3 regions of the Paenibacillus sp. TY11 genome follow, and region 3 is predicted to be linked to each of the others. Evidence: riboswitches for the same ligand, from Rfam matches in the RefSeq annotation. Region 3 holds a riboswitch; each other region holds the start of a gene.
The links. Region 3 has a riboswitch for glycine ahead of gcvT (glycine cleavage system aminomethyltransferase GcvT). Riboswitches for the same ligand answer to the same signal wherever they lie in the genome.
Positions count from the first base shown of each region.

Region 1: another riboswitch for glycine. It lies ahead of AC6EJC_RS22065 (alanine/glycine:cation symporter family protein); the one in region 3 lies ahead of gcvT (glycine cleavage system aminomethyltransferase GcvT).
Region 2: another riboswitch for glycine. It lies ahead of sdaAB (L-serine ammonia-lyase, iron-sulfur-dependent subunit beta); the one in region 3 lies ahead of gcvT (glycine cleavage system aminomethyltransferase GcvT).

Region 1 is NZ_JCBAIQ010000023.1:73,533-83,839, reverse strand. It holds gene licT (BglG family transcription antiterminator LicT) at 1-424, opposite strand, end outside; gene AC6EJC_RS22075 (LacI family DNA-binding transcriptional regulator) at 647-1,618, opposite strand; gene AC6EJC_RS22070 (glycoside hydrolase family 1 protein) at 1,881-3,338, shown strand; glycine riboswitch at 3,517-3,593, shown strand; glycine riboswitch at 3,611-3,705, shown strand; gene AC6EJC_RS22065 (alanine/glycine:cation symporter family protein) at 3,863-5,281, shown strand; gene AC6EJC_RS22060 (iron-containing alcohol dehydrogenase) at 5,355-6,527, opposite strand; gene AC6EJC_RS22055 (carbohydrate ABC transporter permease) at 6,676-7,503, opposite strand; gene AC6EJC_RS22050 (carbohydrate ABC transporter permease) at 7,526-8,401, opposite strand; gene AC6EJC_RS22045 (ABC transporter substrate-binding protein) at 8,434-9,717, opposite strand; gene AC6EJC_RS22040 (LysR family transcriptional regulator) at 9,947-10,307, opposite strand, start outside.
Region 2 is NZ_JCBAIQ010000021.1:7,665-17,971, reverse strand. It holds gene AC6EJC_RS20770 (DUF6359 domain-containing protein) at 1-840, opposite strand, end outside; glycine riboswitch at 1,056-1,170, shown strand; gene sdaAB (L-serine ammonia-lyase, iron-sulfur-dependent subunit beta) at 1,380-2,069, shown strand; gene sdaAA (L-serine ammonia-lyase, iron-sulfur-dependent, subunit alpha) at 2,059-2,958, shown strand; gene AC6EJC_RS20755 (Ig-like domain-containing protein) at 3,115-5,451, opposite strand; gene AC6EJC_RS20750 (serine hydrolase domain-containing protein) at 5,631-6,791, opposite strand; gene AC6EJC_RS20745 (pyridoxamine 5'-phosphate oxidase family protein) at 6,957-7,418, opposite strand; gene AC6EJC_RS20740 (non-oxidative hydroxyarylic acid decarboxylases subunit D) at 7,478-7,714, opposite strand; gene AC6EJC_RS20735 (non-oxidative hydroxyarylic acid decarboxylases subunit C) at 7,755-9,173, opposite strand; gene AC6EJC_RS20730 (UbiX family flavin prenyltransferase) at 9,202-9,792, opposite strand; gene AC6EJC_RS20725 (LysR family transcriptional regulator) at 9,954-10,307, shown strand, end outside.
Region 3 is NZ_JCBAIQ010000009.1:109,827-120,133, forward strand. It holds gene glcT (glucose PTS transporter transcription antiterminator GlcT) at 1-574, shown strand, start outside; gene ptsG (glucose-specific PTS transporter subunit IIBC) at 813-2,858, shown strand; gene AC6EJC_RS12230 (HPr family phosphocarrier protein) at 2,969-3,244, shown strand; gene ptsP (phosphoenolpyruvate--protein phosphotransferase) at 3,237-4,949, shown strand; gene gcvPB (aminomethyl-transferring glycine dehydrogenase subunit GcvPB) at 5,070-6,566, opposite strand; gene gcvPA (aminomethyl-transferring glycine dehydrogenase subunit GcvPA) at 6,563-7,918, opposite strand; gene gcvT (glycine cleavage system aminomethyltransferase GcvT) at 8,045-9,145, opposite strand; glycine riboswitch at 9,225-9,320, opposite strand; glycine riboswitch at 9,321-9,512, opposite strand; gene gcvH (glycine cleavage system protein GcvH) at 9,815-10,213, shown strand.

The DNA of each region.
Region 1 (10,307 bases), on a different contig from region 3:
TTTCAATTTTTTGCAGAGCGTCTAGTCCAACTTCAAATTCTTTTTTGTAAAAGCGTTTAATTTCATACAGCATCGCGTTTTGAAGCGCCAGTCCTTTTTCTTGCCGTTGTATAGCAAAATGAATATGGTCGGTCAACGTTAAATAAATATTATCGCTTAATTCCGTATCCAGCACTTCCGTTGCATGGGTTACGATTTCGTTCACGACCTCCAGATGAGACACGGGAATATCGTTCAGCAGCTCGGTTAGTTTGGCCGTGAACTCGTTTTCATTTAACATGAAAATCTTATCTATTTTATGATCATCGACTTGATCGCCAGCCACCTTTTTGAAGGAAATACCTCTTCCCATCACGATGACCTCTTTGCCTTTATCGTTTTTAGTCAACAGGACGTTGTTATTGAGCACCTTCTCAATAATCATTGAAGTTCCCCCTCCCATCCTTTACCAATAAAAAATGCCTAAGCACAATTCAACACTATTGTTAGCAATAGCACTCAATTGAACTCAGGCATTGCCCGCATCACCGGTCACAATCCTTCGATATAGTGCTATTGTAGCACAAAAAAAAGCGATTTCAACATATTTTATTCTCTTTCGACAAAAAATATTTCACACCAAGGCCCTTTTGCCTAGTTTGCAAGTTTAAGTGGTCGTACGTTCAATGAGGCTGTATTCTAGCGAATGAAGCTCCATTTGGCGTCCAATCAGCTGAGGGGAAAGCATGAAAAAGGCATTTTGCGCTTGAGCCATAATGGGATTTTGAATCGTTGTAATTCCCATGGTGTGCGCCAGCTCTGTGTTATCAAACCCCACAATCGCCAAATCTTCCGGTACGTTCAACAGTTGTCTGCGCGCTTCACAGAGAATGCCAACTGCCACATAATCGTTAGCACACAAAATAGCCTCCGGAAATTCCTCCCGATGTTGTAACAAATTTCGCACGACCTGTTCGCCGTCACGGATGTTATAGATAGAAGAATGGTTCCAGTGTTGCAACACTGGCAGATTGTGTTGACTCATGATCTGTTCGTAGGCTCGTTGTCTGCTGTGAGTGTTGATGCTGCTCGGACGGCCAAAAGCATTGGCTATACGAGTATAGCCTTTTTGTATCAAATGTTTTAGCGCCAGCATGTATCCTTCATATTGATCCATAGCGACGGAGCGAATATCCGTATGCTCCATTCGTTGCCATGCCACAATCGGGCCGTACTTGCAGTAGGTGCTCAACAAATCGGTATCATTTACACAGGAAATGATGACCAGTGCATCGACTCTTTTTCTTTTCAAATCCTCAAAGGCTAGAAGCTCTTTCTTTTTGTCTTCTCCAGAAGTATAAATAATGGTTTGGAATTCATACTGGCCAGCAATTTCCACAAAGCTGTCCAGAAAAGCGAGAACAATTTCATTAATAGTTGAAGTGATGATACCGATTTGAAGCGTCTGACCCTTGGATAAGGAAATCGCATTTCGATTGGGAACATAATCTAATTCCTGCATGATTTTCAAAATCTTAGTTCTTGTTTCGTGACTTACATGGGGGGACTGATTTAACACTCTGGATACCGTAGCTTTGGAAAAGCCCGCCAGTTTTGCAATTTGATCAAGATTCGACATGATGCTTCTCCTCACATAAGAAAAAGATACTTGACATGAAACGCGTTACAACGATTAGGATGCTTATGAAGGCATTATGTCTATTTTAAAGCATCTGCCGATGCATTTCAAAGGAGAACAGTCCTCTTATAAAGTATACGATTGTTCAGTGTTCACACGCCAAGTGCGGGAGGATATGAAAATAGGTACTTATTCACATTGAAGAACTTAATGGGATTAATTCACAAAAGTGAAATATAAATAGAGAAGAGGTTTTTATAGCATGACTAAGACATTAAAAGGATTCCCAAAAAACTTCCTGTGGGGCGGTGCAACTGCAGCTAACCAATTGGAAGGCGCTTTTGACGTAGATGGAAAAGGATTGTCAAGTGCGGACATGGTTGCCTATGTACCCAAAGCAGAGCGCAAGAACGATCATGCTATGGAGATTTCGTCCGAGCGACTCGAAGACATTTTGGCAGGCAAAGTAAATGCCCGTTTTCCAAAGCGTGAAGGTGTGGACTTTTTCCACCATTACAAAGAAGATATTGCATTGTTCGCGGAAATGGGCTTTAAGGTATTTCGTATGTCCATCCACTGGTCGCGGATCTTCCCGAATGGCTATGATCCCGAGCCCAATGAAGCGGGACTACAATTCTACGACAATGTATTTGATGAGCTGCGCAAATATGGTATTGAACCGCTTGTAACATTGTCGCATTATGAGACACCGCTAGGTCTAACTCAGAAGTATAATGGCTGGTTGGGTCGTGAAGTCATACAGCACTACGTAAATTATGCCGAAACGGTGTTTACACGTTATAAGGATAAAGTAAAATACTGGTTGACCTTTAATGAAATCAATGTGATGACCATGAGTCCGTTCACCGGTGGTGGGGTAGTCATTGACCGTGTAGAAAATAAGCAGCAAGCGATATACCAAGCATTGCATCACCAATTTGTGGCAAGCGCACTGGCGACAAAACGAGGGCATGAGATCATCCCGGGCTCTCAAATCGGCTGTATGCTGGCTCGTATGGAAAGCTACCCTCATACGTGTAACCCAGAGGATGTGCTGAAAAGTCAGCATGAAAACCAGATGAATCTGTTTTTTACAGATGTGCATGCCCGTGGGGAATATTCCAACTACATGAATCGTTATTTTGAAGAAAATAATGTTGTTATACACACAGAACCAGGCGATGCGGAAATTTTGAAAAATAACACGGTCGATTATATCTCTTTCAGCTACTACATGACCTTGACCGTTTCTGCAGGTCCAGAAGGTGAGAAAGCAGCAGGAAACCTGATTGGCGGCGTGAAAAATCCATATTTACAGTCCTCCGACTGGGGATGGCAAATTGATCCGATCGGCCTGCGTGTTACGCTGAACACGTTATATGACCGATACCAAAAGCCGCTGTTCATCGTGGAAAATGGCTTAGGTGCTTATGATAAAGTAGAAGAGGACGGTTCTGTGCATGACACATATCGTATTGATTACTTGCGTCAGCATATTGTTCAAATGAAGGAAGCGATTACCGACGGTGTTGATCTGCTTGGTTACACCAGCTGGGGCCCTATCGACCTTGTGAGCATGTCTACTTCCGAAATGTCCAAGCGCTACGGATTTATTTACGTCGATCTGGATGATGACGGTAACGGAACGCTCCAACGCTCCAAAAAGGACTCATTTAACTGGTATAAAAATGTAATTGCAACCAATGGTGAAGAATTGTAAATCTGCTTCACTCTATATCGTCTTGGGCGGGTATAGCAGGGGACATCCTAAGGATGAAAATCTGCTATACCCGCTTTTTTGATAGACACATTATGATATCTCAGCGGTCTTCACAAATTTTTCACTTGTAATAAACTGAAAGTTTTCTGTATAATGAATAAAAATTTCATATGTCTGGTTGATGTTTGCGGGAGATGGAACGAAAGTTCCGACCGAAGGGGCAAAACTCTCAGGTGCTTGGGCTGATTACAGCAACAAGCGGGACCGTAAACGGACAGAACTCTGGAGAGACCCTTAATTGGGCGCCGAAGGTGCACCGCAGAGAACATCTGCTTAAACTCTCAGGCAAAAGGACAGAGACGCGAATAACCTGTGACAGGGAATGCCCTAGGCTTTTATAAGCTATTAGAGGTAGAAACCTGCACAAGATGGTTGTATTTTTTCGTGCCTTTAACCTCTCCAGGAGTCGAATCAGCGGATTTGACTCTTTTTTGTTTTTTATTATGCTGGAGGAGCGGGTTGAAATGAATTTGGTACATGTGTTAGAAGCGATTAGCAGTTGGATATGGGGGGCGCCCCTCATCATTCTTGTCATGGGAACGGGGTTGTGGCTGACCATACGTTTGAAAGTGTTGCAGGTATTCCGCCTGCCCCTGGCGATCAAGCTGATCGGTAAGGCCCCGAATGAAGGCAGCGGGGATGTAAGTAGTTTTGCGGCTTTGAGTACGGCGTTGGCGGCTACAGTTGGCACAGGAAGTATTGTCGGCGTAGCGACAGCCATTAAGCTGGGCGGGCCGGGTGCCTTGTTCTGGATGGTCGTTGCAGCCTTTTTTGGGATGGCGACGAAATATGCGGAAGGTGTACTTGCCGTAAAATACCGGGTGAAGGATCGGAATGGACAATTTTCCGGCGGCCCGATGTATTATATTGAGAAAGGTCTTGGGCGCCGTTTTAAACCGCTGGCGATGCTGTTTGCTTTTTCGGGCATGCTGGTAGCGTTGTTCGGGATTGGAACGTTTCCACAGGTCAAAGCGATTGTATCTTCGACTGAAAACAGTTTTGGCGTTCCGCCCATTGTAACGGCACTGATTATTGCTATCCTTACAGGACTTGTCACCATTGGAGGACTCAAAAGCATTGCCAAGGTATCGACGAAGGTCGTTCCTTTTAAAACAGGCTTGTACGTGCTGATCTGTATCATTGTACTGATTCGGTTTGCTGACCAGCTTCCTGCCGCAATCGCGCTTGTGCTCCATTCAGCATTTTCGACTACATCTGCAACGGGCGGATTTGCCGGAGCTACGATTATGCTGGCGATGCGCAGCGGGGTAGCCAGAGGTATTTTTGCCAATGAGGCCGGATTGGGAAGCGCACCGATTGCAGCCGCAGCTGCCAAAACCAAATGGCCTGCGGAGCAAGGGTTGATTTCCATGACAGGCGTCTTTATTGATACCATGGTTATTTGTGTGATGACCGGATTGACGCTACTCGTTAGCGGTGTATGGAGCGGTCCTACGGATGCGGGATTGATGACTCAGCAAGCATTTTCCAGTGCATTTCCGCTGGGGGCAGAACTGCTCACGATCATTCTGATTATGTTCGCGTTCACCACCATGCTTGGCTGGAACTATTACGGGGAACGCTGCGTTGAATATTTGCTTGGGGTCAAGTGGATTAAGCCATACCGTTATCTGTTCATCGTACTGGTTGCCGGGGGCGCGTTCATTAAACTGGATGCGATTTGGCTGCTGGCAGATATCTTTAACGCAATGATGGCTTTCCCGAACCTGATTGCACTGCTCGGCTTGTCGGGAATTGTAGTTGCAGAAACCCGAACCTATATGGATTCTCTGTATCCTAATAAGAAAAAGGGCATTCTTGCAGGTGCCAATGTAGGGGCTGCTATCCAAGTAGAAGAAAAAGGACAAACGGCCAATTTATAAAAATTGAAAGCCATAACATTCAAAAGGGAGTGCCTTCAGCCATCACAGGCTTGAGGACACTCCCTTTTAAATATTATAACGATGCATGCAAAATAGCTAAAATATCTTCCTGATTCAGCTTTTTATAATTACCGAAGCCTCCGTATTCCATTTCACGGGCTGCAATGTTTGCGATTTTTTCCAATTGTTCATCATTAATATTGTAATCGGCCAGTGTGGAAGGGGCACCGAGACTTGTCCAGAATGCACTAAGACGGTCAATACCTTCCAAGGCGATTTCTCTATCTGTTTTACCTACGGTGTCCAAGTCAAACATGCTGAGCATCAGCCGCTTCATGCGTGCAGCATCCTGATCCACCGTATGTCTCATCCAGTTGGGAAACAGGATCGCTAGACCCCCAGCATGAGGGATATCATATACAGCGGATAATGCATGTTCAATCGTATGCGAAGCCCAGTCCCCGAAGTAGCCCATTTGCAGTGTTCCGTTTAAGGCAATTGTTCCAGCATATAAAATCGTTTCACGATGCTCGTAGTTGTGCAAATCCTCCAGCAGCTTAGGTGCAGTTTCGATCACGGTTTGCAGCACGGAAAAGCACATACGATCCTGCAACGGTGTATTTTTGACATTATGAAAATACTGTTCAAACACGTGACTCATCATGTCCACCATGCCGTAAACGGTCTGATCCCGTGGTACAGAGAAGGTGTTTTTCGGGTCCAAAATCGAGAATTTCGGATGAGTCACCGCGCTGCCCCATACGTATTTTTCGTTCGTTTCCCAGTTGGTGATAACAGAATCTGGATTCATTTCTGAACCGGTGGCGGCGAGTGTGAGGAGGGTACCGAATGGCAGAGCCTGGGTCGGCATGTGCTTTTTGTTGATAATATCCCACACATCGCCGTCATATTCAGCCCCTGCTGCGATGGCTTTGGTGCAATCAATGACGCTTCCGCCGCCTACCGCAAGCAGGAAGTCGATCTTTTCGTTTCGGCAAATGTCGATGCCCTTTTTAACGGTGGACAGGCGCGGATTTGGTTCGACGCCGGACAGTTCATAAATGTTGAGATGTAGCGGCTCTAACGCGTTTAATACCTGGTCATACAGACCATTTCGTTTGACACTTCCGCCTCCGTATACCAGCAAAATGTTTTTGCCGTAATTCAGCAGCTCCTGCTGCAGTTCTTCAATTTGATTGTCTCCAAAAATTAATTTGGTGGGGTTATAATATGTGAATTTGTTCATCCGGAAAGTTCCCCTCGGTTCATAGTTCATGTTCAAATCGTAATCTCTTATCTTGACTAGTCCATTGGATACCTGACTTTGTCATGTAAGCTATTTGAAATGACGATTAACCATTATACATGAAATGAATAAGGGAAATCAAGTAAATCTAATCTTTGATCGCTCCGGCGGCAAGATCGGAAATAAACTGGCGGCTAATGAAAAGAAACAAAATAATAAGGGGCAGTACAGCCAGCAGGGTGCCAGCAATGACCATCGCATAATCCGTATTGTAAATCCCGTTCAACTGGGACAGTGCAATCTGGAGCGTGAATTTGCGCTCATCCGTTAAGACGATTAATGGCCATAAGTAATCATTCCAGGCTCCTATAAAGGTAAACGCGCCGAGAAAAGCGAACGCAGGACGTAGAATCGGTAGTGCTACATTCCAGTACAGCCGAAAAAAGCTGCATCCATCCATCCGCCCCGCATCCAGCAGCTCCTTTGGAATGGATTCTTCTGCATATTGACGAATCCAGAAAATGCCGAAGGCATTTACCATACCTGGGATGATGAGCGCTTTGAACGTACCTACCCATCCAAAGGAGGCCATCATGACAAAGGAGGGGACAAGCGAGAGTTGTGAAGGGACCATCATCGTTGCTAGCAGAATAATAAATAGCACTTTTTTGCCTGGGAAATCAAACTTGGCGAATGCAAAACCGGCCAGTGAATCGAAAAACAGCACCAATAGGGTAACGGAACCGGCTACAAAAAGGGTATTAAAAAAGGCTCCGGCAAAATCAATCTGCTGCAATACCCTCGTTACATTATCCAAGAAATGGCTTCCGAACCACAACTGCGGCGGAAAACGATAGATGTCTGAAGTTGTACGGGTCGCCATGACGATCAGCCAGTAAAACGGAAACATCGACAGGATGATTCCCACCAACAGTCCGGCATATAAAATAACGGATTTTGCACGTGTCTGCATCATGATGTAAAACTCCTTCCCATCATTATTTTTTACCTTGAACGAGTTTCCAGTTTATGATGGAGAATAGAGCAATGATGAGGAACATGCCCCACCCGACGGCTGCACCATATCCAAAATAGTTGTTAATGAACGACTCGCGGTACAGGTATAAAACGATGGTCATGCCACTTGCCCCGGAACCGCCGTCATTACCTACCAGAACCTGTGGCTCTGTGAAGAGCTGCATACCACCGATGGTGGACGTAATCACCGTAAACAGAATGACTGGGCGCAGCATGGGGATGGTGATGCGGAAAAAAGCTTGCGCTCCGGTTGCCCCATCCATTTTCGCAGCCTCATACAGCACATGCGGAATACTCTGGAGTCCAGCCAGATAGATGATTGCGTTATAGCCCATCCATCTCCATACGACCATAGAAGAAATGGCAATTTGGATACCCCATGGCACATTCAGCCATTGAACCATCGGCAACCCCAAGAGTTGCAGAAGGTAGTTGAGAAATCCGAAATTGTTGGCAAATAAGGCACCAAATATGATGGCGACAGCCACAATGGATGTCACGTTCGGCAAAAAGAATCCAACTCGCCATAAGGTGCGCATTTTCACAAAAGGTGCATAAAGCAGAAATGCAATAATCAGTGCGAAGAATAGCATCGGAATCGTTGAATACACCCAGATCACAAAGGTGTTGCCTACAGCCTGCCAAAATTCGTTATCTGTCACAAGATATCGAAAGTTGCCCCAGCCGTTGTAGGTCATGACTCCGATCCCGTCCCATTTGTGAAACGCCAGGTATAATGAAAAACCAATCGGAAACAATCCAAAGATGCCAAACAGCAGATAAAACGGCGAGATCGCAGCATAAACAGCACGGTGCTTCCAGATTTCTCTCAGCATATGGTCCACACGCCTTTTTTGAATTTTGTTTTTTACCGCTGTAATTCCCGTTCAATTCGTTGCATCGTTTCCGTCCATAGTGCATCGGGATTAGCATCCTGCTTGGCGACATTGGAAAGGCGACGGGTCACAATGCCGTGGATGACAGGATAGCGCTCGCCGAAATAGCTGCTTTTGACATTACGTGCGGAGGCGGCAAAGATCAGTCCGGTGGCCTGACCACCAAAGAAAGGCTCGGGTGTTTCCATGACAGGATCGTCATAGACGCCGGGAGTGGACGGGAACAGCCCGATTTTATGGTAGGCATCCAGCTGGTGTTCCGGGTTTTGCAGCCAGGTCAGGACTTCAAAGGCTTCTTTGGGATGTTTGCTGGATTTGAGGATAGAAATGAAAGATCCACCCAGATTACCGTCCCCTCCAGGAGCACGGGCGACTCTCCATTTGCCCGCTGTATCCGGTGCGGCCTCCGTGAGAACTTGCTTCATCCAGACTGCCCCTACAAAAGAGGCTATTTTGCCGTTATTGACCGAAGCGTTCCATTCGGGAGTCCAGCCATCCGCATTGGCGAGCAGATGCTTCCTGTGGAAATCCACAGCGGTATTCCAGCCCAGATGGATGTCAGGAGATTGATTGCCGATGTAGCTTCCATCCGGCTTGAAGTAAAGGTTCGTATGTTGGGCGAGTATCTGATTGTAAACGTTTACAATATTGTCAGCCAAAAACGAACGGCTTCCGAATTTCTGCTGAAGTTGTTCTCCGGCCGCCATGTAATCATCCCATGTGCGGATGGAGGCACTGACCTTTTCAGGATCACTAGGCAAGCCTGCTTGTTCAAACAAATCACTTCGATAGAAGAGGGCGGTAGGACCTGTATCCATGGGAAAAGCAATCATTTTCCCATCAGGAGTGATACCCTGATTCCATTTCCATTCCAAATATTGATCCTTCAAGCGGTCTGCTCCGAGTTCCCTTAAATCATAAAAACGATCCGCACTGGGAAACAGCTCCACCATCCAGTCGTTCAGAGCAACGATGTCCGGTTCACCGGAACGAGCTGCGAGCGTCGTCTTCAGTTTGGCTTTGAAGTCACCGCCTATTTTTTGGGTTTTTAATTCAATGTCGGGAAACTGTTTTTCCGCCTGGGCGAGTAGTTCATCGTCAATAGAACGGTTCCAGTACCACAATGTAAGCGTTATCTTTTTTTCGTTCAACAAATTAGTTTCAGATGATTGACTTTCAGAGGACAGGGGTCTACTACAAGCACAAAACATAGTGAGAAAAGCAAGACATAATACCAGCCAACGCACTGTCTTCACATCATTTCCCTCCTTGCTGTCTGAGATAATCTGCCTGCTGAACTAGTTATAAATGGTTTAGCTCCATCATATGAAGCTGTTACCCATTTATGTGCATTGACTTAACCAAAAACAGAAAAATTGAAACGAAGCATGTATAGAAATTAAATACTCTAAAGATATTGATCTTACTAATCCGAAGAATGATAAAACAATAAGGCAGATATTATGTCAAAAGGTATCTAAATCGTCAATGCTGAGCAATATCTTGGAAAAATCTAATGATGAATTCGAAGAACGATTTCTCTATATCGGTGTGCAGTTCCCCAGTAGGATAGGACAGATAGATTGTTCGCATACATCGAGGCTCCCTGATTTGAAGCAGCTTGATGTCTTCGGTTACGACGTTCCTCCACAGGATAGAAGGAATAAAGGAAATGCCAAGTCCTGTTTGAATCAACCCTCTTACCGTAGCCGGATCATCACTTTCAAAGACGATGTTCGGTTCAAAAGGGATGTGAGTAAAAAAGAGGTCCGTTGTTTTCCTAAGCGAATTACCAGGTGTTAGGCTGATAAACTTCTCATGCTCTAGATCTTTCAGGAATACGGTG
Region 2 (10,307 bases), on a different contig from region 3:
CGCATTATAATGGTCGGAGATGAAGAATACACTCCCCCCGTTGTTCACATATTGCAGCAGGGCAGCCTGCTCGGATGCCTTAAAGGCAACATTCGCTTCACCGATGATAAACACATCATATTGGCGCAGCTTGTCATACGTTATAGCCTGCTCCCCATAAGTAAAAGGAATGGGGCGGTTCAATTGGTCCACTGTAAAGCCTACATTACGCAGTCCATTGGCAAAATCAGAGAAGGCGCCTTCAATGACCCAATCTGCTGCACCAGCGGTCTGTGCGTGCGTATTATCGAACAGCACCTTTTTGCCTTTTCCATCCGGCAATGTAGTACCGGGTTGATCCGGGTTGCCAGGATCAGGTTCGCCCGGATCACCAGGTTCCCCCGGCTCGCTTCCGCTCACCAGCTCGACAGCACTTGGGCTTTTCACTCCGCCAAAATTATTGTAGGCGCCGAGTGTACCCGTCACACGAATTTTGCCGCCGATCAGCTCAGGATGGCCTGATAACCCAAATTGCCCTCTGTACGCTGATGTCAGCTGTACATCCAATAGATTAGACGTATTACGTTCATTTGCCTGATCGGCAATCAGTACGTTAAAATCATTCGCAAACGGGGGAGAAAAGTTAGCCGTCTTCGATCCGGTAGCATGTCCGACGATGTAGCCTTCCACCGTCACCGTACCTCCACTGCCTTGGCGCTGAAGTGCTTCGGCTACTGTCAATGCTCCCTCTGCCTTGGCCTGACCGAATGGAACGAAGATCCCGATCAGCAGTGATACGATTGCTGCCAGATGCAGCATTCCTTTCAAGCGTGAACCTGTGAACCGCAAGCCTTTTACCATACGTCAATATCCCTCCCATTATTTCCATCAATGTAATTGTCCTCTATCAGATTAGCTATCAATCTTCTAATTCCTTCCTGATTTCATCCATAATTATGTAAAATCTAATCTTTTTTATTGGAAACGCGCCTGTTTATGTAAAAATTGAACCCTGTGATTGACACCGAGCACGGCATACATTACGCTAAGAAAGACATGTAGAACGGTATATGCGAATGAAGATGACGGGAGAGTCTGTCAGGGAGCCTACACTCTGGCGGCACCGAAGGAGCAAGACGCCAGCACCCGGCTGGCGGATAATCTCTCAGGTCCATGTATCGTCATCTGACGCAACTCTGGAGAGAGCGCAAGCCACCCAAGGGGTAAGGCGGTAAGGACACCGCACGAAACTCTCAGGTAACGAGGACAGAGATAAGGGAAACTTCCTTATCCTGTCCTTTTTTGTGCTCACATTGTACGTCAGCATTAGGAACCGTCTATACGCGCAAAGACGCGGCTATACCATATACTATGGTATAGAACATACAGGGGGCCACACCATGCGTTTCAAAGATGTATTTTCCATTATCGGCCCGGCCATGACCGGACCTTCCAGTTCACACACCGCAGGCGCGGTGCGGCTCGCACGCGTTGCCCGGCACTGGCTCGGGGCGCAGCCTGACCGTGCCCGCATGACACTGTACGGCTCCTTTGCCGACACGTACAAAGGACACGGTACAGACCTAGCGCTCATCGCAGGGCTGCTCAATTACGATACAGACGATCACCGAATTCCGGATGCCGAGCAATGGGCAGAGCAAGCCGGGATGACCGTGGAATTCGCCGTCAGCGGGCTACCCGCGCCTCATCCGAACACCGTCCGTTTCGAGCTGTGGAAGGACGAGGATCAGCGCACACTGCTGGGCTCCTCCATCGGCGGCGGCAGCATCCATGTCCAGCAACTCAACGAATTCCGAGTCAACCTGACCGGGGAGCTACCTACGCTGGTGCTTCTTCACTCAGATAAGCCTGGTACATTGGGCGCGGTGACTTCAGCGCTCGGCGCGGCTGACATTAACATTGCCTATATGCACGTGGATCGCAAAGGCCGGGATGGTGAAGCACTCACCGCCATCGAAACGGACAGTCCTGCTACGGCTGAATTGATCACAAAGCTGCGGTCCTTGCCTCATATGTACGAAATTAAAATGATTAATTTGAAAAAAGGAGCTGAATCCGATGCGGTTTAGCCATCTGCATGAGATCAGCGCTTTATGCGCTGAAGAATCCACCACGATTGGCCGCCTGATGATTCAAGAGCAGGTACAAGAGACAAATACACCTGAGGAAGAAATCTTCCGCCAAATGTCTGATTATTATGAAGTGATGAAGGAAGCCGTTCATCGCGGTCAGACGCAAGACACCGTATCCCGCAGTGGATTGACGGGCGGCGACGGCAAGCGCCTAGCCGAGTATCTGCGGGCAGGGGAAACCTGCTCCGGCGATGCCTCCGCGCTCGCTATGGCTTATGCCCTCTCCGTGTCGGAGGTTAATGCGTCCATGGGTCGCATTGTCGCCACGCCCACCGCAGGTTCATGCGGGGTCATCCCCGGTGTGTTCATCAGTGCGCAGGAACGGTTCGGCTGGGATGATGAGCATATGGTGCATGGACTGTTCGCCGCTGGAGCCATTGGCTACGTGATCGCGAACAACTCCTTCATTTCTGGCGCGGAGGGAGGCTGTCAGGCTGAGATTGGCTCAGCCATCGGAATGGCCGCTGGCGCTATGGTCGAGCTGCGCGGTGGCACGCCTGAACAGGCCGTTCACGCCGTAGGCCTCGCGCTTAAAAACACGCTCGGCCTGATTTGCGATCCCGTCGCCGGACTCGTGGAGATTCCGTGCATCGTGCGCAACGGGCTGGGAGCCGTGACTGCGCTTGCCGCAGCGGATATGGCTTTGGCGGGTGTGCGCAGCGCTATTCCATCTGACGAAGTCATTGACGTGATGCTTGAAGTCGGCAGCGCGATGCCGTCGAAACACCGCGAGACCGCCAAAGGTGGCTTGGCCCAGACGCCAACTGGCAAGCGTTTGACCGAATCACTTACACGCAACACACCGGCCAAGAAGGATAAGTCTTAGTTTCCAAGCGGTAAACCTATTACTTTCACCCTATAAAAACAAGGCGACTGCCACCCCATATTCTCCTAGGGAGAGAGGCAGTCGCCTTATAAAGAAAAGAGCAAGCATGTCGTCCCTAGACGTATGCTTGCTCTTTTCTTTTCGGTCGAATACAGATTACTGAACAGTCACCTGTACCTTCGTGATTTTACCTGCATATTTCACTGTAATTACAGCTTTGCCCTTGCCCTGTGCCTTAATGTTACCGTCTTTGACGGTCGCAACAATAATTCTGGACGAGGACCAGACAGCCGGTTTGGAAACATCCTTCTCCGACTCATCCTTATACGTGGCTGTAGCCGTCACTTTAGCCAGTTGTCCTGCCTTCAAATTCAAGGCAACTTCGTCCGTTTGCAAATATTTAAGCGTATCAACATCCACGGGCACGCTGATCACCTTCCCGCCGAACTTCGCCTGAATGTTAGCTTTACCGTAGCTTACTGCGGTAACCTGACCCTTTTTAACAGTGGCTACCTTATAATTAGACGTTTTCCATTCAGCTTGGGTCGTAACGTCCTTTTCTTTACCATCACTGGATTTAACAACAATCGAGATGGTTTTTTGATCTCCGGATTTGAGTGATAACGCGACCGTATCCGCTTCAATTTTTTGCGCTACGTCCACTTCCACTGTAAACGTAATGGTTTGCTTGCCATAAGAAGCTGTAACGGTTGCCTTGCCACTGCCATTCGCTTTGATCAAGCCCTCGCTAACCTCGACCACTTTCACATTGCTGGTAGTCCAGGTGGCATCCTTGGTTACATCTGTTTTTGTACCGCCACTCTTGACGCCTGTTACCTTCAGTTGCTTCGTTTCCTGGGCAGCGAGCGCAATTACGCGCGATTCGGTTTCCAAACGGTCTACAAGGCCTACTTGTACGTTTATTGTCAGTTTTTTGCCATTGTAGGTTGCTGTAACAACCGCCTTACCGGCTGATTTACCTGTAATCGTTCCTTTGGATACGGAAGCAATATCCTCCGCACTTGAGGTCCATTCCGCATCCTGTGTCACGTCTTCCTTACGCCCATCGGCATAAGTAGCAGTCAAAGTTGCAGTATAGTCTTCATTAACATCAATCGTTGCGGTTTTGGAGGACAAAGCCAAGTCACCAGGCACATTCACGGATACTGTCGCTGTGGCTGTTTTGCCGCCATAAGAAGCTGTGATCGTTGCCTCACCTGTTTTATAGCCTGTTACCTCGCCCTTATTGACAAATGCAATATCTTCATTGCTGGACTTCCACTCTGCCTTGCCTGTAATATCTTCTTCCGTACCTGTTACGTACGTAGCGGTCAGCTTGAGCTTTTTGGTTTCCTTGGCATTCAGGCTCAGCTTGTCCTCACTTAAATCCAGATATCTGGAGGTTTCAACGTCTGTCTTGATCGAAACTGTCTTATCACCATACTTTGCGGTCACCGTAGCTGAACCCGCTCCAATGGCCATAATCGTTCCTTTATTCACCGTTACAATTTTCTCATCGCTTGATGTCCAAGTAGCTTTATCTGTGATATCTGTTACCGTCCCATCCGGGTAAACAGCGGAAACCTGTACTTTCTTGGATTCATCCAAACGCAGAAAAACATCCGATTCGCTAGCTTTCAGCTTATTCGTTTGATCCACATCCACCGAAATGGTAGCGGACATCGTACCATATTTACCTGTAATCGTTGCCTTTCCCGCGCTGTAGCCAGTAATAGTACCTTTCAGTACATCCGCCACGGCTGCATTGCTGGAGCTCCACTCAGCAGACTCTGTAACATCCTGAACCGTTCCATCCGGGAACGTCGCTGTCAATTTGACCTTCTCAGTATCCTTCAACAAAAGGGAAACCTCCGATGGACTGACATCCAAACGTTTGACCTGTTCCACCTGCACAGTAATGGTTACAGTCTGTTGACCGTATACGGCCTTAATATTGGCTGTACCTGCTCCCTGAGCGGTAACCAATCCGTTAACTACAGTTGCTACCTTCTGGTTATCCGAGGTCCAGGTAGCATCACCCGAAACCTGAGCTGTTGTATTATCACTGTAAGTCGCTGTTAGACCAATCTGTCCTGTGCCGCTTGAACGCAAGCTCAGGCTTTGTACATCGGATGTTAGTGCCTTAACCTTCTTTGTTACATGTACCTGAACCGATTGTATCTTATCTTTATAGGTCGCTACCACAGTTGCTTCCCCTTCGCCCTTACCTGAAACGGTACCGTTATATACCGTAGCAATAGCTGTATTATCACTTTTCCAATCCGTGCTTACGGTTACATTTGAGGTCGTCCCATCGCTATAAATAGCTGTGGCCGTCAACGCAGCCGTATCTCCCTGTTGCACAGTTACCTCGTTAGAGGAAAGGACAATCTTGGAAAGCACCGGATCAGCCGCGTATGCGAACCCTGCATATGATGTAAAACTTGAGATCAGGATGACCAACGCCAGAAAACCAGACCACCTATTCTTCAAAATCTAACTCCCTCCCATTTCAAAACTTAAAATTAAGGATTCCGCAAAATCCTTACACCTACATTTTATGTCGACATATGGAAAAGAATAGTTTAGGCTTTAAAGAAAATTAGGTCCTTATTAACTAGAGTCGAGTACTGACAGAGACAAAGATCAAGTCGTAAAATATAACCTCACTTTTACAAACAGCTGTAAGCTGCTGCACGAATTCTCAAATGGTGGTATTCTTCCATATTGGGATCCAGCTGATGCATATAAACGACCGAGAACTGCTCGCTTGGATCTATAGAAACCCAAGTGCCCACTGCTCCCGTCCAGCCAAATTCTCCAATAGAGCTGTTTGCATGCCCAGCCGCTTTATCAATTAACGTGCGCACGCCCAGTCCGTAACCATAACCTGTATGATATGAATTCGTAAAATCGGATAGTTGGGATGTATTCAGATGATTTGTGCGCATTAAATCAATGGTTTTTCTCCCCAATAGCCTTACACCGTCTACCATGCCGCCATTCGACAGCATTTGTGAAAATGTGAGGTACTCTTTAACTGTCGAATACAAACCTGCGCCTCCACTTTCATATATAGCGTCTGGCTGATGATATTCATCCAAAAAACCCTCAATTTTTTTAAGTTCTCCGGCGTCTGTCCGTTGATAAATGGAGGCCATCCGCGATTCAATATCTTCACGATAGCGGTAGCCTGTATTGTTCATGCCAAGCGGATCAAATATTTCATCCTTTAGAAATTGCCCTAATGATTTTCCTGAAATCACTTCAATAAGACCTGCAACAAGATCATGTCCATATCCGTATAGCCATCGTGTTCCCGGTTCAAATGCTAGCGGAACTTCAGAAAGCGCTTTAATTTCTGTGCGCAAGTCATATTTCCCCTGCTTTTCCTTTAATGCTGTTATGACCTTCTGCATAGCTTTTCCTGTATCTGAAGACTCGGAAGCGTAAGGAAGACCCACACTCATATTGAATATATGCTTAATTAAAATGGGGTTCTCCGCTTTATCAATATAGGTGTATCCGTTAGGAGCGGTTTTGAATACATGCGCATTACGATATTCGGGTAAATATTCATACAAAGGCTCATTCAACAAAAATTGCCCACGTTCGTACAGCATAAGTGCAGCCGCACATACAACAACCTTTGTCATGGAAAACAAGCGATATACTGTATCCTCAGTGATTGGCTTTCGAGCTTCCAGATCAGCATATCCGTGATACCCTTCGTACAAGACTTGACCATTTTGTGCAATGGCACAACCACACCCTGCCGGCCCATTCGCTACGAATTGTTGCAATAGCTGATCTACCTTGTCAAAACGAGACATATACATCCCTCCTGTTTTTCCTTCAAAAGAAACAAGCTTCCTCTCGCGCTCTAATCTCCTGTTCCAACAAGCTCAACCTGATTCCTTGTAAACGCTTATTCCCCCGCATTTATTTTAACGGTAAACTTGGTAATTACCAAGCTTATTTGTCATAATCAGATGGCTTTACATTAACAGTTCTGCCACCGTTTCATTCCAGCGATTGATCACCGATTCCGGTTCCTTGAGACGAACCATGACACCTGTCAAGATATCCGCATATTGGGCCGAATCTTCTCTGGCTGCAAAGACCTGTGCCGCAAATCGCTCACGTACATGCTTGGCTCCGGGCAAAGTAGGCAGATGTTCCAGCGACAACCGCACATAATGCGCCTTACCTCCGATAAACACCGCAAGCGTCGCCTTCCCAGTGCGGATCATGTTGCCCGTCGTGGTCGTACCCGGCCATAGTGCCAGACGCAAATTTTTCTCGTCCAGCGCTACAACCTCTCCCACGCTAATCATCGCTATGTGCGGCCACTGATCTTCCGTGACCGTCAGCAGCATCATTGCTTCATGTTGCTTATGTTCCAGCCCCTTGCCGTCCAGCAGCGTGAACAGCTCCTTACCGATCCTTGGTATCTGCATGAAGTTTAATCCCCTTTACATTTGGCCTATAACTTCAAAGTACCATAATTTACGGTTGCTTACGAACGACCCTGTATCCGTTCTGGAATAGGAGGAACATGGGCAGCCTTCGGGATATCTTGGGGATTTACCTTGAACGCCGATTTATACTTTGCCGGATCAGTAATGCTATCCGGTTCCGAGGTTCGCCATGTGAACAGGCAGACAGGGCACAACAAAACCTCCCAGACACCTTCAACCGGCGAATGGGAAACAACTTCTGAACGATTACACTCACAACGGGGACAAATATGCATCTGTCAGCACTCCTTTAATTTTCTTTATTTTCAAACATATTTAACGAAGCATTTGGCTCAGCTTTTTCTCCCAATCTGCTACACCCAGCGGAGAATCAAGCGGCTGCGAGTAATGGCCTCTAATATCCGGTGCTACAGGTGTCGTCGCATCCATTATCATTTTGTGCGTCATACCTGCCGGATCAGAGCCGGGGTCAAGCGGTAAAATAGACAAGCCCGGAACAATGACAGCATCATGCTTCGGATGCAGTTTGGTGGATAAAGCCCACATGACCTGCGGCAGATTGAACGGATCGACATCCTCATCCACCACAATGACCAGCTTGCAATACCCCAATCCATGCGGAGTCGTTAACGCACGCATCCCCACAGCCTTGGCAAAGCCCCCATATCGGGTTTTCGTGGAAATAATAGCCACCAGCCCATGCGTATACATGGCATTAACGGCTACGATTTCATTAGGAAATGCATCCTTGAGCTGTTGAAACAACGGTACACTTGTATTCACACCAATCATATAGTCCGTTTCCGTCCAAGGCATTCCGATGTACAAATGCTCAAAGATAGGCTGCTTACGGTGATATACACGATTAATCTGAATGACTGGCATCGCGCGACCACCGGAATAGTGACCTGTGAATTCACCGAATGGACCTTCATACTCACGTTCACCTGCTAACACTTCACCTTCCAGAATGACCTCGGCTCCCCATGGCAGATCCAGATCTGCATCCTTCGCTTTGACCACACGGTAAGGCTCACCCTGAATAGCGCCCGCCATCTCATATTCGGATTGATCGTACAGCAGCGGCGTAGAAGCAGCCGTGGTAATAACAGGCTCACATCCGAGGGCAATAGCGACCTTCAGATTTTCGCCGCGCTCCTCAGCCTGACGGATATGGATTGCAATATCATGCTGCGGTACAGGCTGGATACCCAAACGATTCTTGCCTTTCACCTGCATCCGGTACAAGCCAACATTTTGCTTGCCATAGGTGTCCGGGTCATCCAGATCGCGTGAAACTAAAATCGCTTTGTCCAGATAAAATCCTCCGTCCCCCTGGTTCAAACGAAACAACGGCAAAATATCAAACAAATTAATATCCTCTGTAATCTCGACTTCATGAAAAGGAGCGTTTTCTTCCCGCTTCACGGGCACCGGAAATTGTTCATAGCGTCTGGCAAATTCAAAAAACTGCTCCTTGAGCGGCGTATTTTTTGGCATTCCCATCATGAGGGCATGATTGGGCCAGGAGCCCATCACATTCATTGCAATACGAGCATCCGTATATCCATAGATATTGTTGAAAAAGAGAGCAGGCGTCTTATCTCCAAGGTTGTTTAATGCTCTGTTAGCTGCTGCGAGGTCCGGCTCCGGCTTTACCTCATCGCTGATCGTGAGCAATTGTCCCTCCTTTTCCAAGGTGTGTAGAAAATCGCGAAAGTCTTTATAAGCCATCATTCATTCTCCTTCGTCTTTCGATTTCTCAATTCTGGTGCAGTCTGGAGTCAGCCTGCTTCATTCCATCCCAGCGTTTGGCTGCGGTTGTGACGATACCGAACTGATCTAATGCGCGAAAAACAATATGATCTACCAATTCCTCGATACTTGCAGGATGATTATAAAAGGCAGGCATCGGCGGCAGGATCATCACGCCCATACGTGACAGTTCCAGCATATTTTCCAGATGGATACTGCTTAATGGTGTTTCTCTGGTCATGAGCAGCAGCTTCTTTCGCTCCTTCAGCATCACATCCGCTGATCGGGTGAGCAGGTTGTCCGCCATACCGATACGAATGGAGGCGAGCGTCTTCATGCTGCAAGGAGCGACGATCATGCCGTCAACCCGGAAGGAGCCGCTGGAAATACGTGCAGCCTGATCCTTATATGAATAAACTGCATCTGCCATGGCCTCCACTTCCTTCACCGTATAGCCTGTCTCATAGGGAATGTTCGCAATAGCCCACGGAGATAACACCAGATGGCTCTGGACTCCGGCCTCACGTAATTGTTGCAATATACGGATACCGAAGATCGACCCTGTCGCTCCCGATATTCCTATAATGATTTTTTTCATATGTTCCCTCCTTCCACCCCATCGTCTATGTTCACCAATGCATCACTGTCAAAAATTATACGCCTGTTCCTTGCACACGAAAAATATATATAATATATGTAATGCATACTTTAAAAGTATTCAAATCGGAGCGTTGTGTAGAAATAAGGAGGAATCCCCCAATGGATATGAAGCATCTGCATTACTTTTGCGTCATCGTGGAGGAAGGGCAAATCACCAAAGCCGCCAGAACGCTCAATATGGCCCAGCCTCCCCTGAGTCAACAACTCAAAAATATGGAGGACGAGCTTGGCGTAAAGCTGATTTACCGTGAAGGAAAGAAGTGGGAGGTTACCGAGGCCGGATATGCACTGTATACCCGCGCCAAGCGATTATTGGCTGAAATGGAGGACACCTGTAGAGAAATTGGGGAGTTCGAAAACAACGTAACCGGCACCCTGTCCATAGGCACTTCATCCGTCTGTATGTCTCTGATTACCGAACAACTCAGCCGCTTTCATCAGGATTATCCGGAG
Region 3 (10,307 bases):
CGACCATATCGCTTTTTCCATTAACCGTCATAAACAGGGGATTACGATTCATAATCCGTTTTTGTATGAAACTAGGGAAATATATCCTCAGGAATACAAGATGGCTGAGCAGGCTGTTGCCTTAATCAAGGATAAGATGGATGTAGATCTGGGAGAAGATGAAATCGGATTCGTGGCCTTGCATATTTATAGCGCCATGACGAACCAGCATATTTCCGAGGTTAGGAAGGATTCTCGTCTGATTGCTGATATGGTTCAGGTAGTCGAGACGACGCTGGATTATCGTATTCCTCTCCAATCCCTTGATTATTCTCGTCTGCTGACTCATCTGAGGTTTGCGATTGAACGTGTGCGCCGGGGAGAGATCGTGCAGGAGATTTACCGATTGGACAAGCTTTTGAATGAGGAGTATCCGGAAATGTATATGCTGGCATGGAAGCTCACGAAGATTATGGAGAAAAGACTCCGTAAATCTGTGTATCCGGCTGAGGTTAGCTATTTGACGATGCATCTGCAGCGGTTGTCCCAACGCAAAGAGCAGGGAGAGCAACAAACAGTGATAAAACCGGAATAAAAAAGTATTGCCTCACTTTTAGTGGGGTGCTATAATCAATTCTGCAATGAGGAAGACAACAACTGAACATTTAACGTGTTACTGATTCGATCAGGCATGAGTTGCTTTAAGTTATGATTGTTTACAGCCTAATGGGGTAAGCTATATCCCAAGGTTGTGTTCAAACATACTTAAATCGGCTCATGCCTTTTTTGTTGTTTTGCCTCTGTTCTAAATTTCAGAGAAGGATGTGGAAGGTATGTTTAAAAAGCTTTTCGGCGTTTTACAGCGTGTCGGTAAAGCATTAATGCTTCCTGTAGCGATTTTGCCAGCTGCGGGGCTTCTATTGGGTATCGGTAACATGCTGGTCAATCCTGATTTTCTTCAGTACATTCCGGCATTAAATGCGGGCTGGGTTCAATCGGTAGCGACGATCATGATGAATGCCGGACAAATCGTTTTTGATAATCTGGCACTGTTGTTCGCAGTCGGCGTAGCCGTCGGTCTGGCGGGCGGAGAAGGTGTAGCAGGTTTGGCTGCGATCATCGGTTACCTCGTTATGAACATTACGCTGGGTACAGCCGTGGGTGTCACACCTGGTCTGATTGCTCAAAAAGTCCCGGGCTATGCAAACGTGTTGGGGATTCCAACGCTTCAAACCGGGGTGTTCGGCGGGATAATCATCGGTATACTGGCTGCTGCCATGTACAACCGCTTTTTCAAAATTGAGCTTCCTTCGTATCTGGGATTTTTTGCAGGTAAGCGTTTCGTTCCAATTGCAACAGCGGTATCCTCATTGATTGTCGGACTTGCACTGGTTCTGATCTGGCCTCCAGTTCAACAAGGACTTAACGCAGTATCTCACTTTATGGTGTATTCCAACCCGACTTTGTCGGCGTTCCTGTTCGGGGTTATCGAACGCGCGCTTATTCCATTTGGTTTGCATCACATCTGGTATTCACCGTTCTGGTTTGAGTTTGGCGAATATGTGAATAAAGCAGGTCAAACCGTTCACGGTGACCAGCAGATCTTCTTCAGCCAGCTTCGCGACGGAGTGGCGTTGACAGCAAGTACGTTCCAAGTGGGTAAATTCCCATTCATGATGTTCGGTTTGCCAGCAGCAGCGCTTGCGATGTACCATGAAGCAAGACCGGAACACAAAAAATATGTAGCAGGTATCATGGGTTCAGCAGCATTGACTTCTTTCCTGACAGGTATTACGGAGCCACTGGAATTTTCCTTCCTGTTCGTAGCTCCACTGCTGTTTGCAGTACACTGTGTATTCGCAGGTCTGTCATTTATGACCATGCAAATTTTACATGTCAAAATCGGTATGACCTTCTCTGGCGGATTTATTGACTTCCTGATTTTCGGGATTATTCCAACCCGTACGCCTTGGTGGTATGTAATCATCGTCGGTCTGATTTTGGCGGTTATTTACTACTTCGGATTCCGATTCATCATACGGAAGTTCAACTTGAAAACACCAGGACGTGAAGAAGCTACAGAAAATGTGGATAGCGCAGCAACCGGTAGTAGTGACGAGCTCCCACACAACATTTTGGCAGCTTTCGGCGGTTCATCGAATATCAAACATCTGGATGCATGTATTACACGTCTTCGGATCGAAGTTAATGAGAAATCAAACGTTGACAAAGCTCGTCTGAAACAACTTGGCGCATCGGGTGTCCTTGAAGTCGGCAACAACGTACAGGCGATTTTCGGTACACGTTCCGACACCATTAAATCTCAAATGGCTGATATTATGGCTGGACGCACACCTGCACCAGCTCCGGCACAACCTGCTCCACAAGAGGAGAAAGAAGCTGGAGAAGAGAAACAGACCATTATTGTAGAAGATATTGTGATGCCTGTTAACGGCGAATTGGTTGATATCTCGACAGTTCCCGATCCGGTATTTGCAGAACGTATGACAGGAGACGGCTTTGCGGTCGTGCCAAATGATGGAACGATTGTGTCCCCTGTTTATGGTAAAGTATTCAATGTATTCCCAAGCAAGCATGCTATTGGTATCCAATCCGATGGCGGTAAAGAAGTGCTTGTTCATATCGGGGTGAATACAGTGAAGCTTAAAGGTCAAGGATTTGACGTTTTGGTGAACGAAGGCGATCTTGTGTCAGCCGGCCAGCCTATTATGAAAGTAGACCTGGAATACGTGAAGGCAAACGCTAAATCCATCATCTCACCTGTCATTTTTACCAACCTTCCAGAAGGCTCTTCGGTAACTTTAAACAAAACTGGAGTATTGAAGGCTGGCGAAGATGGTATAATTACGATAAAATAAACTCTATGTGTTTCGGATTAGTTGATTGGGCGGCTTAGGCCGTCTGATCATCAGCCCGGTATACTGCGTGTAAACAAATATTATCTTTAGGAAAGTGGGAGGAACAAATTATGCAAACAACTTTTAGAATTACGGATGAAGACGGTATCCATGCACGTCCTGCAACTGCGCTGGTAAATACAGCTAACAAATTCAGCGGTGCTGAATCTTTTGCCGAAGCTAACGGTAAAAAAGTAACTTTGAAATCCATTCTGGGTGTATTGTCTCTTGGTCTGGAACAAGGTGATACCATTAACATTATCTGCGAAGGCGCTGAAGCTGCCGAAGCATTGAAAGCTCTTGAAAATGTAATCGTTAACGAAGGGCTGGGCGAAGTTCATGCTTAAAATTTCCGGGATTGCCGCTTCGGCAGGCATCGCCATTGCCCGGGCGTTTATCTTGGAGCATCCGAATTACGCTGTAGAGAGACGCGCGGTTGGTGATGTTGAAGCTGAAATTGCAAGATTGGATGCGGCTTTAGCAGAATCTCAAACCGAATTGGAAGCGATTAAGGAAAAAACGCTTCAGGAGCTGGGGGAGAAAAAAGCAGAAATTTTTGCATCTCACCTATTGATCCTGAATGATCCTGAATTGATCGATCCAGTTAAAGCTAAAATCAAAGACGAGCAACTTAATGCTGACTATGCTTTGGATGAAGTAGCTACACAGTTTATTTCCATGTTTGAAAACATGAAAAGTGCCTATTTGCAAGAACGCGCATCGGACATGCGTGATGTAACCAAGCGGATCCTGAATCACCTGCTTGGTGTTCATTTTGTCAGTCCTGCAGAAATTGCCGAAGAAACGATTGTGCTTGCAGAAGATTTGACACCTTCCGACACAGCTCAGCTGAACCGTGAATTTGTTAAGGGCTTTGCAACGAACATCGGCGGACGTACTTCGCATTCGGCTATTATGGCTCGCTCACTTGAAATTCCTGCAGTTGTGGGAACGAAAAATATATTGTCTCAAGCTAAAAGCGGCGATTTGATTATCGTCGATGGTCTGGATGGTCACGTATTCGTGAACCCTTCCGAAGAGATCGTTGCGGAATACCGTGCTAAACAGGTGGCATATGACAAGCAACGCGAAGAGTGGCGTAAGCTGCGCGGCGAAGCTACGGTTTCTGTCGATGGTGTTCATGTCGAACTGGCTGCCAATATTGGTACGCCTAACGATGTAGCTGGTGTTCTGGATAACGGTGGTGAAGGCGTTGGCTTGTACCGTACGGAGTTCTTGTACATGGGACGCGATAAGCTTCCATCCGAAGAAGTACAGTATACGGCGTACAAAACCGTTCTGGAAAGAATGGAAGGTAAACCAGTTGTAGTCCGCACTTTGGACATCGGTGGCGACAAAGAACTTCCTTATCTGGACCTGCCGAAAGAAATGAATCCGTTCCTCGGATTCCGTGCTATTCGTCTGTGTTTGGATCGCCAGGATATTTTCCGCACTCAATTGCGTGCTTTGTTGCGGGCGAGTGTGCATGGTAACCTGCGCATCATGTTCCCGATGATTGCTACGCTGAACGAATTCCGTGAAGCTAAAGCTGTTTTGTTGGAGGAAAAGGAAAAGTTGGTAGCCGAGGGTGTATCCGTATCTGAAGAAATTCAGTTGGGCATCATGGTAGAAATTCCTTCTACGGCGGTATTGGCTGACCAATTCGCAAAAGAAGTAGATTTCTTCAGTATCGGCACAAACGATCTGATTCAATACACAATGGCAGCGGATCGCATGAACGAGCGGGTTTCATACCTGTATCAACCATACAATCCATCCATTCTGCGTCTGGTGAAAATGGTTATTGATGCCGCTCACCGTGAAGGACGTTGGGTTGGTATGTGTGGTGAAATGGCAGGAGACACAACAGCAATTCCGTTGCTGCTGGGTCTGGGACTTGATGAGTTCAGCATGAGCGCAACTTCCATTCTGCCAGCACGTAGTCAAATCTCCAAGTTGTCCCGTGCGGACATGGAGAAACTGGCTACAAAAGCTCTGGACATGCAAACAGCCGAGCAGGTTGTTGAATTGGTACAAAGCATCGAAGGATAAGGAAGAGTATCACATTTTCAAAGGTTATATCTTTTTCCAACAAAAAATTGCTGTGTACATACAGCAGCCGGTATCTAAACAGATACCGGCTTTTTTGTATGCTTTAAGTTTAATTTGTTTTTAACTGCATGAGCAATTCAATACAGGTTTACGGGCTGCGGTGGTTTCGTCCAGTCGTGTGACTGGAGTGGTATATGGTGCATTGAGCAACAGCTCTGGGTTCTCTTCCGCTTCCCGCGCAATATGAATCATAGTGTCGACAAAAGCATCAAGCGTCTCCTTGCTTTCCGTTTCCGTCGGTTCGATCATGATGCATTCCTCTACATTCAGCGGGAAATAAATCGTAGGCGGATGGTAGCCGAAATCAAGCAATCGTTTGGCTACATCAAGCGTGCGTACTCCAAATTTCTTCAAGCCACGCCCAGACATCACGAATTCGTGTTTGCAATGTCCAGGGTAGGGCAGGTCAAAATGCGGAGCGAGCCGATGCATCATGTAATTGGCATTGAGTACGGCGCATTCGGATACCCGCTTTAAGCCATCAGGACCGTAGCTGCGGATATAGGCATAGGCACGGACGAGAATGCCGAAGTTGCCGTAAAAGGCTTTGACCCGCCCAATGGAATCTCCTTGCTCCCGGTCCCAGCGGTACATACCCTGCGGATCACGTACGACAAGCGGCTTGGGCAAATAGGGAATGAGCCGCTGCTTTACGCCGACGGGCCCAGCGCCGGGGCCGCCGCCGCCGTGCGGGGTACTCATCGTTTTGTGCAAATTGAGATGCACTACATCGAAGCCCATATCCCCGGGACGGGTAATTCCCATGATGGCGTTGGAGTTCGCCCCGTCATAGTAGAGCAGACCACCCGCGTCATGCACGATGGCAGCAATGTCAGTGATTTGCTTCTCGAACAGGCCAAGCGTGTTCGGATTGGTCAGCATGAGCGCAGCGGTGTCGTTGCCTACGGCTTGACGCAGCGCATCCAGATCCACCAGCCCCTCAGGAGTGGAGGGGAGGGTGACTGTTTCGAAGCCCGCGACGGTTGCGCTGGCGGGATTCGTTCCGTGCGAGGAATCCGGCACGAGCACCTTGGTACGTCGCTCACCACGTGCTTCGTGGTACGAGCGGATCATCATCAGCCCGGTCCATTCCCCATGGGCGCCAGCAGCGGGCTGAAGAGTGACGGCATCCATGCCGGTTAACGCAGCCAGATCATTTTGGAGCGTATGCAGCAGCTCCATGGCACCCTGGATGCTGTCCTCAGGCTGATATGGATGAATTTTGGCGAAGCCTGTATAACGGGCGACGTCCTCATTCACCTTCGGATTGTATTTCATCGTACAGGAGCCGAGCGGATAAAATCCGTTGTCGACGCCAAAATTACGCCGGGACAGGGCGGTATAATGCCGAATAACGTCTACTTCGTATACCTCGGGTAATGCCGCAGGTTCGCTGCGCAGTGCATAATCCGGCAAAAGCTCTGCCACCGGGCGACGGGGAACGTCGCACTCGGGTAGGGAATAGGCGATGCGACCCGGACGGCTCAATTCAAAAATGAGCGCTTGATCGTGTTCCTTCAACAGCCCTTGTTTCTGATCCTGTCCGGTGTGTGTCATAGCAATCCCCCCAAGGTGTGTACAAATTGGTCGATCTCTTCTTTTGTTCTTTGCTCCGTCACGGCAATCAGCATGTGCCCAGTAAGTTCTTCATAGTCCCGGCCCAAATCGTAGCCAGCGATAAATCCCGCAGCTAGCAGCTCGTCCTGAAGTTTGCTCATATCCGTACCCTCAGGCAGTCTAAGGGCAAACTCGTTAAAGGTCGGTGCGTTAAACGAGGCAGTTACGCCCTTCAAGCTCAGCAATTGCTCTAAAGCATAATGGCTTTTATGCAAATTTAGCTCGGCTACTTCCCTGATACCCTGTCTACCCATGACGGACAAGTATACAGATGCAGATAAAGCAAGCAACGCCTGGTTGGAGCATATGTTAGACGTGGCCTTTTCGCGGCGGATATGCTGTTCCCGCGCTTGCAAGGTCAGCACGAAGCCGCGTTTACCGTTACGGTCTGTGGTCTGACCGACAATACGGCCGGGGATACGGCGCATATGTGCCTGAGAAACGGCAAAGTAACCGCAGGTCGGACCACCGAGAGAAGAGGAGATGCCAAGCGGCTGCGCGTCTCCTACGACAATATCCGCGCCCTGTTTGCCGGGTGTCTCCAGCAAGCCAAGTGCCAGCGGGTTGGCACTGACGACCAAAAGCCCTTTGTGCGCATGGATCAGGTCAGCCATCGGCTTCAGATTTTCCACGGCTCCGAAAAAGTTGGGACTTTGGACCAAAACAGCCGCCGTCTGTTCCGATACGGCAGCCGCTAACGCATGGACATCCGTTACGCCGTCCGAACATCCGATCTCCACGATGTCCAAATCCAATCCGCGTGCATAGGCTGCCAATACCTGACGTGCCTCCGGATGGACGGACCTTGATACGATAAGCTGTTTACGGCGGGTGGCTGCGGCGGCCAGTGAGCCCGCTTCCGCCAGTGCAGTCGCTCCGTCGTACATGCTGGCATTAGCTACAGCCATGCCCGTCAATTCGCAGATATACGACTGAAATTCAAATATGGCTTGCAGCTCGCCTTGACTTACTTCCGGCTGATAAGGGGTGTAGGCTGTGTAAAATTCCGAACGTGAAGTGATGTGCTGGATGACGGATGGAATATGATGATCATAAATTCCTGCACCAAGAAAGCTGGCATGTGTATCTGTATTGGCGTTGCGTCCGGCCAGCTTAGCCAAGTGGCGGGTTAAGGCTCTCTCGTCAAGTCGGGAAGAAAGAGGGAGTTCCCCTTGATATCGAATAGCCTCTGGAATATCACTGAATAAATCATCAATGGATGATACGCCCACCACACGCAGCATTTCGGTTTGATCCTGTTCGGTCATGGGGAGATAGCGATGCTGCTTCATAGGTTCTGGCTCCTTTCGAAAAGCAAAATTTAAAATCGTAAATTAGCTAATAAATAATCGTGAAATGGAAAATCCAGAAGTTCATATCTGACATGTTCGCTCTATAGAAATGAAGAGAGTTTAAGATTAGCGTGGGCGTTTATAAAAGGGTGCTGCCACCACCTCGGCACGCAGGCGTTTACCACGAATCTCAACCTCCAGCGGTGTGGATAGGGCGCTAAAACGACTGTCCACCAGAGCCAGACCCAGATTACGCTTCAAGGTGGGCGATTGGGTTCCCGTTGTGACCTCACCGATGTGTTGTCCTTCTGCGAATACCGGATAATGGGCGCGTGGGATACCGCGATCAATCATTTCCAGCCCGATCAACTTGCGAGGAATCCCTTGTTCTTTCTGGCGTTGCAGCGCTTCTCTGCCGATAAAATCTCCTTTATTTAGCTTGACGAAGAAACCTAGACCAGCTTCGAGTGGTGTAATCGTGGCAGATAACTCCTGTCCGTACAGCGGCAACCGCGCCTCAAAGCGCAGTGTATCCCGAGCACCAAGTCCAGCGGGAATCAGCCCATACGACTCACCGGAACGAAGCAAACCATCCCATACGGCTGGTGCTTCCGCAGCAGGTACATAAAATTCAAAACCGTCTTCGCCCGTATATCCGGTTCGTGAGACAAGCGCTTTTGCTCCGAACAATTGCACGTTCTCATGGAATCGGAAAGATGCCAGATTCGTAATATCCGTATCTGCCACGGCTGCGACAATACGTGCTGCTTCCGGTCCTTGCAACGCCAGCAATGCTATCGCATCAGACACATTCTCCATGTGAACGGATGCGGGTACATGACGAAGTAGCCAATCCCAATCCTTATCGATGTTGGAGGCGTTCACAACGAGCATGTAGCGCTCCGGGCCTTTGCAGTAAACAAGTAAGTCGTCTACTACACCTCCATCGGGGTAACACAGGAGCGAATATTGTGCCTGACCCGGTTCCAACTGGCTGACATCATTCGTGGTTACCCTTTGCAGAAAAGCTTCGGCCTCCTTGCCTTCAACCAAAAACTCGCCCATATGCGATACATCGAATAAACCCGCACGTTGCCGGACGGCCTCATGCTCCTTTTGAATCCCGCTAAACTGAACGGGGAGCTCCCAGCCGCCAAAGTCAATACAACGAACCCCAGGCCGCGTCCCGTAGGACGAATATAGTGGCGTTTTTCGCAAATTAGTCATTTTTCCACTCCTATCCGGTGTGATCGGCTAAACAAAAAAGACAGGCCGAAAAAAACGTATAGACGGCAGTCCATACTCTTTTTTCAGCTCTGTCCTTGATACCTGAAAGTTACCCCGGTGTGTACCAGGTTTCCCCTTGGGTGATCCGCTCCATAGCGAATGCTCTCCAGAGATGCGTCCGGCAGAGGTCCTTTTGCCTGAGAGATTCACCTGCAGTGCAGGTTTACTCCTTCGGCGCTACCTTTGGGATCAACGGTATGTTACCTGGTTTTGCAGATAACAACTTGATCCGATTCGCGTCCACCTATGTCTCACAATCGGCAACAGCTATGCGAATCTTTTTGGTAGTCTCTCCCTCCGCGTTCATCCGCGTATGTAGTTGTCGGGGTGTTTCCAAAAGCATTTGCTATAACCCATTAATACGCAAATTCATTCAAAATGTCAATAAAAATGTCATCAAAAACAATCGAAAAAACATTTAATATATAAATAAGGATATGTAAGCGTTTATTATAAGCTATCATATTTTTATATCGTACGCTTCATAAGGTGTTATGAAGTATTTTTGTTAGTATTATTGACATGGATGTTCTTGTTGTCATAATCTTAACCTGTCTAATACAGGTGAGCAAAAGCGATTTTATTCATATGAAAGTGAGGCGGAACAGGATGAGTGAAGTGAAACAGCAACTTTGGTATACGGACGAACATGAGTGGGTTCAGCGCACAGAGGATGGAACGGTGCGAATCGGTATTACAGACTTTGCACAGCATCAACTGGGTGATATTGTTTTTGTGGAATTACCTGGGGCGGGAGCAACGATTGAGCAGGGGGCGGAGATTGGTACGATTGAATCGGTGAAGACAGTATCCGACCTTTTCGCTCCGGTGACGGGAACCGTATTGAAAGTGAATGAAGCACTGGAAAGTACGCCTGAACTTGTGAATGAATCTCCCTATGAAAAAGGTTGGATGGTCGAAGTGGAGATCGGTAAAGATGTGGAGGAAGCATTGGGCAAGCTACTGTCTGCGGATCAGTACGAGCAGTTGATTTCCGATGAGCAATAATGGAGCAATGTAGTATGAAATAAGAGTGTCGTTTGTCCGCTCGATTTTTGTATAAAATAGTCGCTATGATATGTCATTGCGGCTATTTTTTTTT